Regions from separate parts of the Roseibium sp. MB-4 genome, predicted to be linked through region 2. Evidence: riboswitches for the same ligand, from Rfam matches in the RefSeq annotation. Region 2 holds a riboswitch; the other holds the start of a gene.
What was found. A riboswitch is a leader RNA that binds a small molecule or an ion and turns the genes downstream of it on or off. The one in region 2 is predicted to bind cobalamin.
Positions count from the first base shown of each region.

Region 1 (5,308 bases), on a different contig from region 2:
AACAATCAGTCTGACAACATGCGGGACCATCAGGCCGACAAAGCCGATGATGCCGGAGAACGCGACCATCACGCCGGTAATCAAGGCCCCGACAACAAACACGATGAGACGGAAGCGGGCGACCGGAATGCCGAGGGTGGAGGCTGTTTCGTCGCCGACCGTCATGGCATTCAGAGCTGCCGCTTGCGACATCAACCAGGCGCCACATGCAAGCAGGATGATGAGCGGGTAGACAAGTTGGCTCCACTGGGCGAGGCCCAGACCTCCCAACATCCAGAAGACAACCGTGTGGGTTGCACGAGGATCGCCTAGGAAAATCAACCCGTTTGCCGCTGCCATGACAATGAAGGACACGGCCACACCTGCGAGCACCAAACGGTCCGCGCTTGTCGCATCGGCAAAACGCGAAACACCCAACACAATGGCGGTGGCTCCCAAAGCACCCAGAAATGCAAACAGCGGGACCGTCAATAAACCAATGAACAAACCGGTATGAAGCAGGGCCAGAATTGCGCCAAAAGCGCCACCAGAAGAAATCCCCAAGAGGTGAGGGTCCGCCAGCGGATTGCGGGTTACGGCCTGGAGACTTGCTCCGACGATGGCCAGCCCCGCGCCCACCATCATGGCAAGCAGGGCTCTTGGAAAACGGATTTCCCAGACAATCGCTTCACGGCCTTGCGACCAAGTCTGTTCAATCATTCCAGGAGACATTTTGTTGAGGAATACGCCCCAAACGGTTCCAAGGTCGATCTGAACAGCGCCCACCGAAACCGCGAAAGAGAGCGAGACAAGGAGCAGCGCAAGCCCGCCAAGACCGGCTATCAGCTTGTTTCCAGACAATAGCGATTTTGCTTGAACAGTCCTGGTCTCGCTCACGGGTTCACTCGCTCCAGAGGGCTTCGGCGAGTGTTTTGATCGCTCTGATGTTGCGCGGTCCTGGCGTTGCCTCGACATACTCCAGCGTGACAAAGCGGTCGTTCTTGACGGCATCGAGATCTGCAAAAGCTGGATTGGACATCATGAACGCACGTTTCTGGTCTGCAGTGACTTCGCCGTAGTTGACGATCACGACGACTTCCGGGTTGCGTTCAACCACTTCTTCCCATGTGACGGTGGCCCAGCTTTTCTCAAAATCATCCATGATGTTCTTGCCGCCGGCAGCTTCGATGAGTGCGGTCGGCATGGCATAGCGCCCGGCGGTAAACGGGGTGTCTTCGCCGCTATCATAAACAAACACGCGCAGTGGTTCGCCTGTTTTGAGGTCCTGCTTGAACGCGGCAAGATCCGAGCGGTATCCTGCCACGAGGGCTTCGGCACGCTCTTCAACGTCAAAGATACGCCCCAAATTCAACAGGTCAGCATACATGTCCTCGATGCTGGCTTTGTCCTTGTCCATGATGTGGGTGCAGGATTCGGTGAGCTCATAAACCTTCACGCCCAAAGGTTCGAGCGTTTCTGGCGTGACCTCACCACCGACTTTCATTCCGTAGTTCCAGCCGGCAAAGAAGAAGTCGGCATCCGCGCCGATAATCACTTCCTTGGACGGATATTTGGAAGACAGCTCCGGAAGTTCCTGGACACCTGCCCGCATTTCTTCATCAAGCGTTTTCCAGCCCGAGATCCCGGTATAGCCCACCATTCGGTCCTCAAGACCGAGGACCAGCATCATCTCTGTCAAATTGACGTCGTTGGATATGGCGCGTTGCGGTGGCGCATCGAAGGTCACCACACGGTCGCAGCTCTGGACACTGGTTTCCGCGGCCGCAATCCCAGCAGAAAGAGCAAGTGCCAGGCCGGTCAACAATGTTTTCTTCATGAGTTAAATTCCCTGTTTTTGAATATGAAAAGTCAGATGATCATTGTTGCTGGGGGTGAGGCGCTCGCGCCGGGCGTCAACCTGGAAAGCCTGGGAAACAGCCGTTTCCGTCAAAACATGCGCAGGGGATCCGAAGCCGAGTTGACGGCCCGATTGGAGAAGCACAACATCGTCGCATAACCCAGTAGCAAGGTTCAGATCGTGCAGCGAGGTGACAATCGTCAGGGGCAAACTGCGGATAAGGTCCAGAACTTCCAGCTGATGACGGATGTCGAGGTGGTTTGTTGGTTCATCCAGGATCAACAGCCGAGGTTGTTGCGCCAAGGCGCGGGCCACCATGACACGCTGACGCTCCCCGCCCGAGAGGGTTCCAAGCTGGCGGCCGGCCAGTCCGTGCAAGTCCAGCCGGTCCAAGGCGTTCTCGATGATGTCCCTATCATGGGAGCCTGTCGCCCCGGCAAACCCGCGCCGGTGGGGTGTCCGCCCAAGAGCCACGATCTCACTGACAGTGAGTACAAAGTCACTTGGTTGTTCCTGCAAGACGGCGGCTATCCGCTGTGCAGTCTCGCGGGCGGAAAGGCTCCAGATGTCCTTACCATCCACCAGAACCTGGCCTGTGACCGGTCGATAAAACCGGTAAAGTAGTCTGAGCAGGGTCGTTTTACCGGCACCGTTCGGCCCAACAATTCCAAGCACACGGCCCGCTTCAAGATGGAAGCTGGTCGATCGCAGCAGGATGTCACCATGATGCTTTGGCGACCAAGACAGGTCTTTGGCGGTGAGGTTTGCTGCGGTCACGAAGCGCGCGCTTTCTGCTCTTCGAGCGCTGAACCGGTGGCGGGTATCCGCGCTAGCGTAGACTTCCGCAACTTGCCTGGACGGTCGACAGACGAACACCATCCGTCGCCGAGATAGGCGTATTGTTTTGCAAACGCGACGAGATCGTCGACATCGGTCTCTGGATCAATGTCCCCGAAAAGATAGGAGGCTTTTCCTGTGCCGTGATAGGCGACCGTACACGGCCGATCGCACCCCGCCATACAGGCGACACCTGAAACGTCGAAGGTTTCGGGCATTGTGTCGTCAGCAGCAAGTAGGGCGTTTCGAAGCTGCTCAATCAGCTCAAAACCCGGACGTGTTTCCGTGCCCTTTCGCCGGCAGGATGTGCAAACAGTTATACGATGGTTCATTTGGCCCTCCGCCATGAAAAAGGGCGCGCCAAACAAAACGACGTGGTGGCGGTGGTGACCGCTTTGCCATCATATGCTCCGAGCCGGGCGCCCCGCCCGCATCAAGTTGAAGATCCGGCGCAGCATCTGCACCGGTGATGGCAGGTCTCCTGACTCGCGGGTCGTAACTCTCCCGAACCTTCCCGGACGATGTGTCCAGTGGTGTCTTTCGGGGTCGCTCACCGCTCACAGTTGCGGGGGCAGTCACGGATTTGGTGCCTACTGGCTACGCCGCACCGTGTTCCCTTTTCATCTCGTCGGCCTTGGGCGTCTGAGAACCATCATCGCTAAAAAAGCCGATGGCTGTCGGCCGGTCAACTTAAAAAGATTGACTTGAGGCTTGTGATCACAAGCAAATTTTCAGTTTGACGCCTCGGCGTTAAAGCCACTGACTATTGGCGTCTTCCATCAGAAAATTCGCAGAGCGCAAAACTTGCACTCAACGGAGCCGTTGTTCGGTGTTGGCATCGAAGAAAAAGGCGTTGGCTGGATCGAACGTGATTGCAACGGTGCTGTCCGGTCTCGGGACGTCTTCGCCCTTTGTTTCTATGATGACGCGTTCTCCCGTTTGGCAAACAAGATAGGAGTACGCGACACCGCCCAGTTGTTCGGAAAGATCTACCTTCGCGCCCTCGTCCGTCTCGCTGATCACCAGATGCTGCGGGCGGAGGCCGACCAGAACCTTTTCGCCATTTTTGGGAAGTGCAACGGATGGCTCGACCGTCAAACCACCAAATGCCGGAATCGCAACGCGGCCATCTTGCACGGTCCCCTCAATGAAATTCATAGACGGTGAACCGATGAAACCGGCGACGAACTTGTTGTCCGGATCGGAGTAGAGCGTCATTGGGGAGCCGACCTGCTCGATCCGCCCGGCGCGCAGAACCACGATCTTGTCGGCCAGGGTCATAGCCTCGACTTGATCGTGGGTCACATAGATCATGGTGGCGCCGATGTCCTTGTGCAGCCTGGCAATCTCGACCCGCATATCAACGCGCAGCTCCGCATCAAGGTTCGACAGCGGCTCATCGAACAGGAAGACTTCCGGTCCGCGAACAATGGCGCGTCCGATGGCAACACGCTGGCGTTGGCCGCCCGAAAGGGCTTTTGGTTTGCGCGCCAAATAAGGCTCGAGTTTCAAGATACGCGCTGCTTCGCCGACCTTCTCCTTGATCTCGGCTTTCGGGTGCCCGTTCATTTTGAGGCCGAAACCCATGTTTTCCTCGACCGTCATGTGGGGGTAAAGGGCATAGGTCTGGAACACCATCGCGACACCGCGTTCGGCCGGATCGGATTTGGTCACGTCCCTCTGGCCGATGGAGATTTTTCCGCCGGTGGTTTCCTCAAGGCCGGCAATCATGCGCAAGAGGGTGGATTTTCCGCAGCCGGACGGTCCGACAAATACACAGAACTCACCATGTTCAATCTGAAGATCGACACCGTGAATGACTTGAACCTCACCGTATTTTTTGACGGCTCCGTCTAAGGTGACACCAGACATGAAGTTCTTCTCCCCTCCCTGGGAACAATTATCCTGGAAACTGCCAGTCCGAGACAGCTGCGGCAATTTCGGATGCAGCCTTCAAGAGCGCAGGCTTTGCTGCGTTCAATTCATCAAGGCTTTTGCGCCGGGTTGATGTTGTCACTGAAAGCGCACCAATCGGACGGCCCTTTGGTGACAAGATCGGTGCTGCGATACAGATGATTTCCGGTTCATGCTCTTCCCGGTCGTAAGCAATTCCCTCTTGGCGGATAGTGTCCAAATCAGCGCGCAGAGAGGCTTCGTCGGCCAGCGTTGCCGGGGTGTAGCGATAGAAGGATTGTTTGGCGATCACCTGATCGAGGTCACCTGGCTCGAGAAACGCCATCAGGGCCTTGCCGACCCCCGTGCAGTATCCAGGGCCGACCTTTCCCGCCTGGGAATACATGTCGATCGGATCTTTTGCATTGCGTTTGTCGACATAAAGCACTTGCCCGTTGTCCAATTGCGCCAGGTGCACCGTTTCACCGACGGTCTCTGACAAAACGGAAACGATGGGCCGCGCAATTGGTGCAATGGAACTTTGGCGCCAGGCCTGATGAGCAAGCCGGACAAGGCGGATACCTAACGCATAGGTCTGCTGCTCATCGCCGTAGGAGAGCATGCCTTGGCTCACCAGGGTTTGCAGCAGCCGGTAGAGCGTTGCCTTGGGCAGGGGGCTTTCATTGAGCAATTCGGAGAAGCGGACCGGCCGGCCCTTGGCTGACACCATCTCCAGCACAT
Region 1 is NZ_JBRKQB010000002.1:790,350-795,657, reverse strand. It holds gene ACVDG4_RS14870 (FecCD family ABC transporter permease) at 1-876, opposite strand, end outside; gene ACVDG4_RS14865 (ABC transporter substrate-binding protein) at 881-1,816, opposite strand; gene ACVDG4_RS14860 (ABC transporter ATP-binding protein) at 1,820-2,614, opposite strand; gene ACVDG4_RS14855 (DUF1636 family protein) at 2,611-3,006, opposite strand; cobalamin riboswitch at 3,129-3,343, opposite strand; gene ACVDG4_RS14850 (ABC transporter ATP-binding protein) at 3,485-4,546, opposite strand; gene ACVDG4_RS14845 (IclR family transcriptional regulator) at 4,575-5,308, opposite strand, start outside.
Region 1: another riboswitch for cobalamin. It lies ahead of ACVDG4_RS14855 (DUF1636 family protein); the one in region 2 lies ahead of cobU (bifunctional adenosylcobinamide kinase/adenosylcobinamide-phosphate guanylyltransferase).

Region 2 (5,308 bases):
CAAGCTCGGTATCGGCCGCGGACAAAAAGAGGATATCGGCAGGCTGCTGGCCGAGGTCGACAGCATCCCCCCCGTCATCGATCCGACGCGTCTGGCTTGCGAGAATGTGCATCTGGATGGTTTCTCGTTCTTATGTCATCCCGTGGCAGGACCATATGACCCGCCGCTGCTTTTCAAAGAGAAAAGGCTTTCAATGAACTGCCGGACAACGCCCGGCAGTTCCGGCATTTGAGGTCGCCTGAAATCACTCAGCAGCTTCCGCAAGACCCGATAACGCGCCGCGCACCGCGCCCAAATCGAAGCCTTTGAGCCCGATCACCACCAGCTTGCCGGCGCTCTCCGCACCTGATGCAAACCAGGTCTCTACCCTCGGGCCCACCGCCTGCACCATGGCCGGCGAGGCCTTGCCATCCACCTGAACGGCCCCTTTGATCCGAAGAACACCTTTCAATGCCATGGCCTGAAGCACCTGCGCCTCAGCTTCCTTCAGCGAAGCAAAGATCGGCGCCTCGATCACATGGCTTTCAAAGTCATCGTGGTGATGATGGTCATGATGGTGGTCGTGATGATGATCATCGTGATCATGGTGGTGGTCATCATCATGGTGGTGATGGTGATGCTCATGGCGGGAGGCCATGTCATCCTCGGCAGCTGAGCCGCGCCCGAGCAGAACCTCGATCGGCAAAGTGCCTTTCTCGGAAGCAACGATATGCACTGCCGGGCGGACCTCAGCTGCGATCTTTTCCTGAACGCCCGCAAGAATATCGCCCGCGACCAAATCGGCCTTATTCAGCACCACAAGATCCGCGCAGCGAAGCTGATCATGGAAAAGTTCCTCAACCGGGCTCTCATGATCCAGCGCTTCATCCGCAGCGCGCTGGGCTTCCAGCGCCTCCTCATCCAGAGCGATCCGCCCTTCGGCAAGCGCGGCTGCATCCAGGACCGTAACGACGCCATCCACAGTGACTTTTGGTTTCACCGATGGCCACGAAAAGGCCCGGACCAGCGGCTGCGGCAAGGCGAGACCGGATGTTTCGATGACGATATGCTCCGGCAGGTTCTCGCGCGCGAGCAGCATTTCCATGGTCGGCAGAAAGTCATCGGCAACCGTGCAGCAAATACAGCCGTTGGTCAGCTCCACAACTTCTTCTGCCGAACAGCTCGGGTCCGCACAGCCGTTCACCAGCGATCCGTCAAATCCCATATCGCCAAATTCGTTGACGATGAGCGCAATCCGCTTGCCGCCGGCATTCTGCAAAAGGTTGCGGATCAGGGTCGTTTTTCCCGCGCCAAGAAAACCGGTCACGATGGTTGCCGGGATTTTTTGACCCGGCTTAAGCGTTGAAGAAGTCACAATCCGATCTCCGGTTGATGCGAGGGTTTGAGAAGAAGCGGCTGTCCAGCAGCGACAAACACGACCTGATGGCACACCGATGCGATATCCTGGTTCAAACGGCCTTGCGCGTCCCGGAACGACCGCGACAAGCGGTTCTCCGGCACGATCCCCATGCCGACTTCGTTGGAGACAAACACACACGGCCCGGCTAGCCCCCTGGTGGCTTCAATCAAGCGCGCCGTTTCCGCAGCTATGTCCTTGTCGGAAAACATCAGGTTGGACAGCCAAAGGGTCAGGCAGTCAACGAGGAGTACCCGGTGCGCGGCATTTTCGCGGCTCAGCACACCTGCGAGATCCAGCTGCTCTTCAATGGTAATCCAGGAGGGCCCGCGTTGATCCTTGTGACTGGCAATACGGTCCGCCATCTCGTCATCGAAAGCGGCACCTGTTGCGACATACACCCTTTCCAGGCTGCTTCGAGCTGCAAGCCTTTCTGCAAAGGTGCTTTTTCCGGACCGGGCCCCGCCGAAAACGAGGGTAGACCGGCCATGGTCAGACTGCGTCACATGTGCCTCCCAGCCGTCCGCCCGACAGCCTTGCGGTTAAACTTTGTCGACGGCCGGTCTCCTGGCTCGCGGTTCCTTATGACCAGCACCCCTTCCCGGTCACCTTGAGAACGATGCTCAAAGATCTCCAGTGGGTCATGTGCCAGCACTCGCCGCTCACAGTTGCGGGGGCAGCTCCGGATCAATCCTCTCTGAGGACTTACCGAATTCCCGTTTCATCCGGGCTGGATCACTCCAGCACCAGAACCGTCTGTTTCCTTCCTAGCTGGAACCGCCAGCCCGCACAAGCCGGAGTGTTTAAGGCGGCAAGTCTTCTTGTCCATATGTTTGACCGCAAATTGCCATGGCCGGTTGGAAAACGCAGCGTTTTGAGTTCCGTCTTGGCGGCAATGCGGAAATACGACCGGTGAAGCGCACCTGTTAAAAACCGATAGACACAACTAGGCGTCTGAAAAATTTATAGTTTTCCACATACCTGACGAAAAAATAACGATGGAATGAAAAAAACGCATTTCAGGGCTTGGCAAATGGATAAGGGCTGCGTTATACGCATCTCCATCGACGGGGGCGGTCAAGCACTGCCCCGGCACGGTGATCCCTGATAGCTCAGTTGGTAGAGCAAGCGACTGTTAATCGCTGGGTCGTAGGTTCGAGTCCTACTCAGGGAGCCACTCTTTTTCCTAAAAAACATGCAATCGGTCAGATCTACGGACAATCGGTCATCAGGCACGTCCGCGATTGAGTCTTGAGCGTTCGAAAACGCAAAAATCAAGGACTGACGGAAACAGCCAGCCCCGCCCTGTTATGGACTGCCGTCGATCAGTCCAGGTTCACTTTGTACTGAGCTTTCAATTCCGCGACCTTGTCAGCGTTTTCGGACATCCAAGAATTAAAGTCCGCAATCAACTCCGGCTTTGTTGTCGTGCTGGCATAATAGTAGTCGCGGGTATGCTTGAGGTCCGGATCGAACGAGAGCGCATTCGGCTGCCCCATTTCCCCCAGTTGGTGCTGAATGACCGCAACGTTGGCATAAGCAGCATCGATACGGCTGTTTATGGCTTGTTTGATCAGACCATCCAGGGATTTCACTTCCGACAACTCAACGGCCCCGGAGGAGGTCAGATCGATCCAGGACCACGGCGTAAAGCCGCGCACGGTACCCAGTTTCTTGACCGACCCCATTCCTTTACCGACATTGCCCGGCGTCACAGAGACCCCATCGATGTATTCGACCACCTTGTCTGAGTAGACCACCGGCTTGCCATCCTTCAAATCCGCGGACCAATAGGCATTGTCCGGGTATTTGATATCGACTGTTCCTTCGACCAGGTTTTCCATCAAGCGCTTGATCGGATACGCCTCATATTTCAGCGTGTGTCCGTTATCCGACGCCCATGCATCCAGCAGCGCCCGTCCAAAACCACCATACTCCCCGCCTTCCATGGTGTAATGCGGGTAGTAGGTTAGATCTTCAACGCCAACAATTACAGTATCTGCCAACGCAACAGATGAAAGTGAAACACTCCCGACCAAAACAGCATGAATTGGTAGTAGTTTTACGAATGACTTAAGATTTGCGTATTTCATGTTCCCTTACCTTTCTTGGCAAATTATCTGGAACTTGGTCTCACAACGTAATTGAGAACCCAATGAATTACGCATTTGTTAATTCATATTTGGAAACAACTTTAAATTCTTTCTCGTAATTTTTGATAATCACTCCAGAAAGACAAAAAAATTGGATAGGACGACACACCTTAATCTTCCGCAAAGGCAAGAGTGACCAATGCTCATATTCATCTAACTCAGAAAGAAGCCTGCCGGTTTTTTGCTCAAAGACAGGCCTTTTTTCGTTGCCAATCTGCAACAGACTCGACAGACCGCAGATTTTATCCGCAATACTTACAATGAAGACAACATCACGTCAGCGTGATTTTTCTTGCGCTGAGGCGATTAAGACACACTTATTAACGGAAAGTAGCCAGAAACAAGCAGTTTTGTGATGTTTATTACACCCATTCACCAGATTGTGGTGCGATAATGGCAAAATAGTGGCTGCGCATATAGGGGCGCTTTCACGCTAAAAGACGAAAAACAAAAGGAATTTGGTCAAGAAGTCCAAAACGGACCAGGATCACAAAGCCCCAAAGCGCGGTAAATTGAGTTGTATTAGCCTTGGGAGGCGATCATGCAACGGAATACCAAAGCAGGAGCGTTTGCGCTTGGCCTCATCCTCGCGTTTGCGGGAAGCGCGGCAGCCAGTCCTTTGCCGCAAGAAACGATTACTCTGCCAGAAGACAGCCTTGAGGTAACAGTCGCCTCTGCGAGCCTGGATCAAAAAGATCCGCTTGAGAGCGAACTGACCATATGGGTCGGAGAAGTGAACTTGAACGGCCGCGACGTCGTTTGGGTCGAGCTGATCGATTCCTATGGTGAAGTGATTTACGATTCCGAAGTCAGCACCAACGAAACCCATCTGTTGCCGGATGGACGCGCGGTCGTGGTCAATGCGCTAGATCCGCAGACTATGGTTGCGGAGAAGGATGAATCCCGTCTCGTGACCGAAGGCGCACTTGTTGTGACCCGGCGGGTCATCAACGATGGTGGCAACGCTGCGGCGGTTGAATTGATCGAAACATCGGACGAGCCCGCTCGTAAGGGCACGATGCTCGAAATCGCCGACTTCGGCCAGACAGTTTGGGAACGCGTTGTTGCTTTCTTCAACGCAGCCACAAGTCAGGTAAAGGTCGCATGGACCTGGCTGGTCGACACGCTTCAAGCCTGATCGCCATAGTCCCCGCGAACAGGTTGATGCGGTCCGCTCGTCAGAGCGGGCCGCGCCCCCTTGGCCACGCAAGAGTGACCCGAACCTACACTCTTTGAAAAACTCCGCCGCGAACAGCGACGGGTTGTCTCTTCATTTTCAACACACCTTTGCCTCGAATTGAATTTTCATAGGAAATTCATTGCCCTGCGTGATCCGCACTTTAAACTCCCCCGTAGACGGTCTTGAATAGCAACTGACCAACCGACTGGGCTTCCCCACGCTGGGATTTAGGCGGCCCTGCCAAGCCAAAGGATTTAACATGCGGATTGCCGTCATCGGCTCGGGTATTTCCGGAAACAGTGCTGCATGGGCACTTAACAGCCACCACGATGTTGTTCTTTACGAGAAAAGAGACCGTCCGGGTGGCCACAGCGCAACGGCCGATATCGACTACAACGGCACCCCGATGAGCGTCGACACAGGTTTCATTGTCTATAACGAACTCAACTACCCGAACTTCACAGCCCTACTCGACCATTTGGGTGTTGCAACCGAGATCAGCGACATGAGTTTCTCGCTGTCAGCGGACCGGGGCAAACTGGAATGGTGTGGCGACGGGCTCAACGCCGTGTTCGCGCA
Region 2 is NZ_JBRKQB010000001.1:531,291-536,598, reverse strand. It holds gene cobN (cobaltochelatase subunit CobN) at 1-112, opposite strand, end outside; gene cobW (cobalamin biosynthesis protein CobW) at 245-1,354, opposite strand; gene cobU (bifunctional adenosylcobinamide kinase/adenosylcobinamide-phosphate guanylyltransferase) at 1,351-1,902, opposite strand; cobalamin riboswitch at 1,937-2,168, opposite strand; tRNA gene ACVDG4_RS02650 (tRNA-Asn) at 2,498-2,573, shown strand; gene ACVDG4_RS02645 (transporter substrate-binding domain-containing protein) at 2,722-3,489, opposite strand; gene ACVDG4_RS02640 (hypothetical protein) at 4,091-4,687, shown strand; gene ACVDG4_RS02635 (NAD(P)/FAD-dependent oxidoreductase) at 4,989-5,308, shown strand, end outside.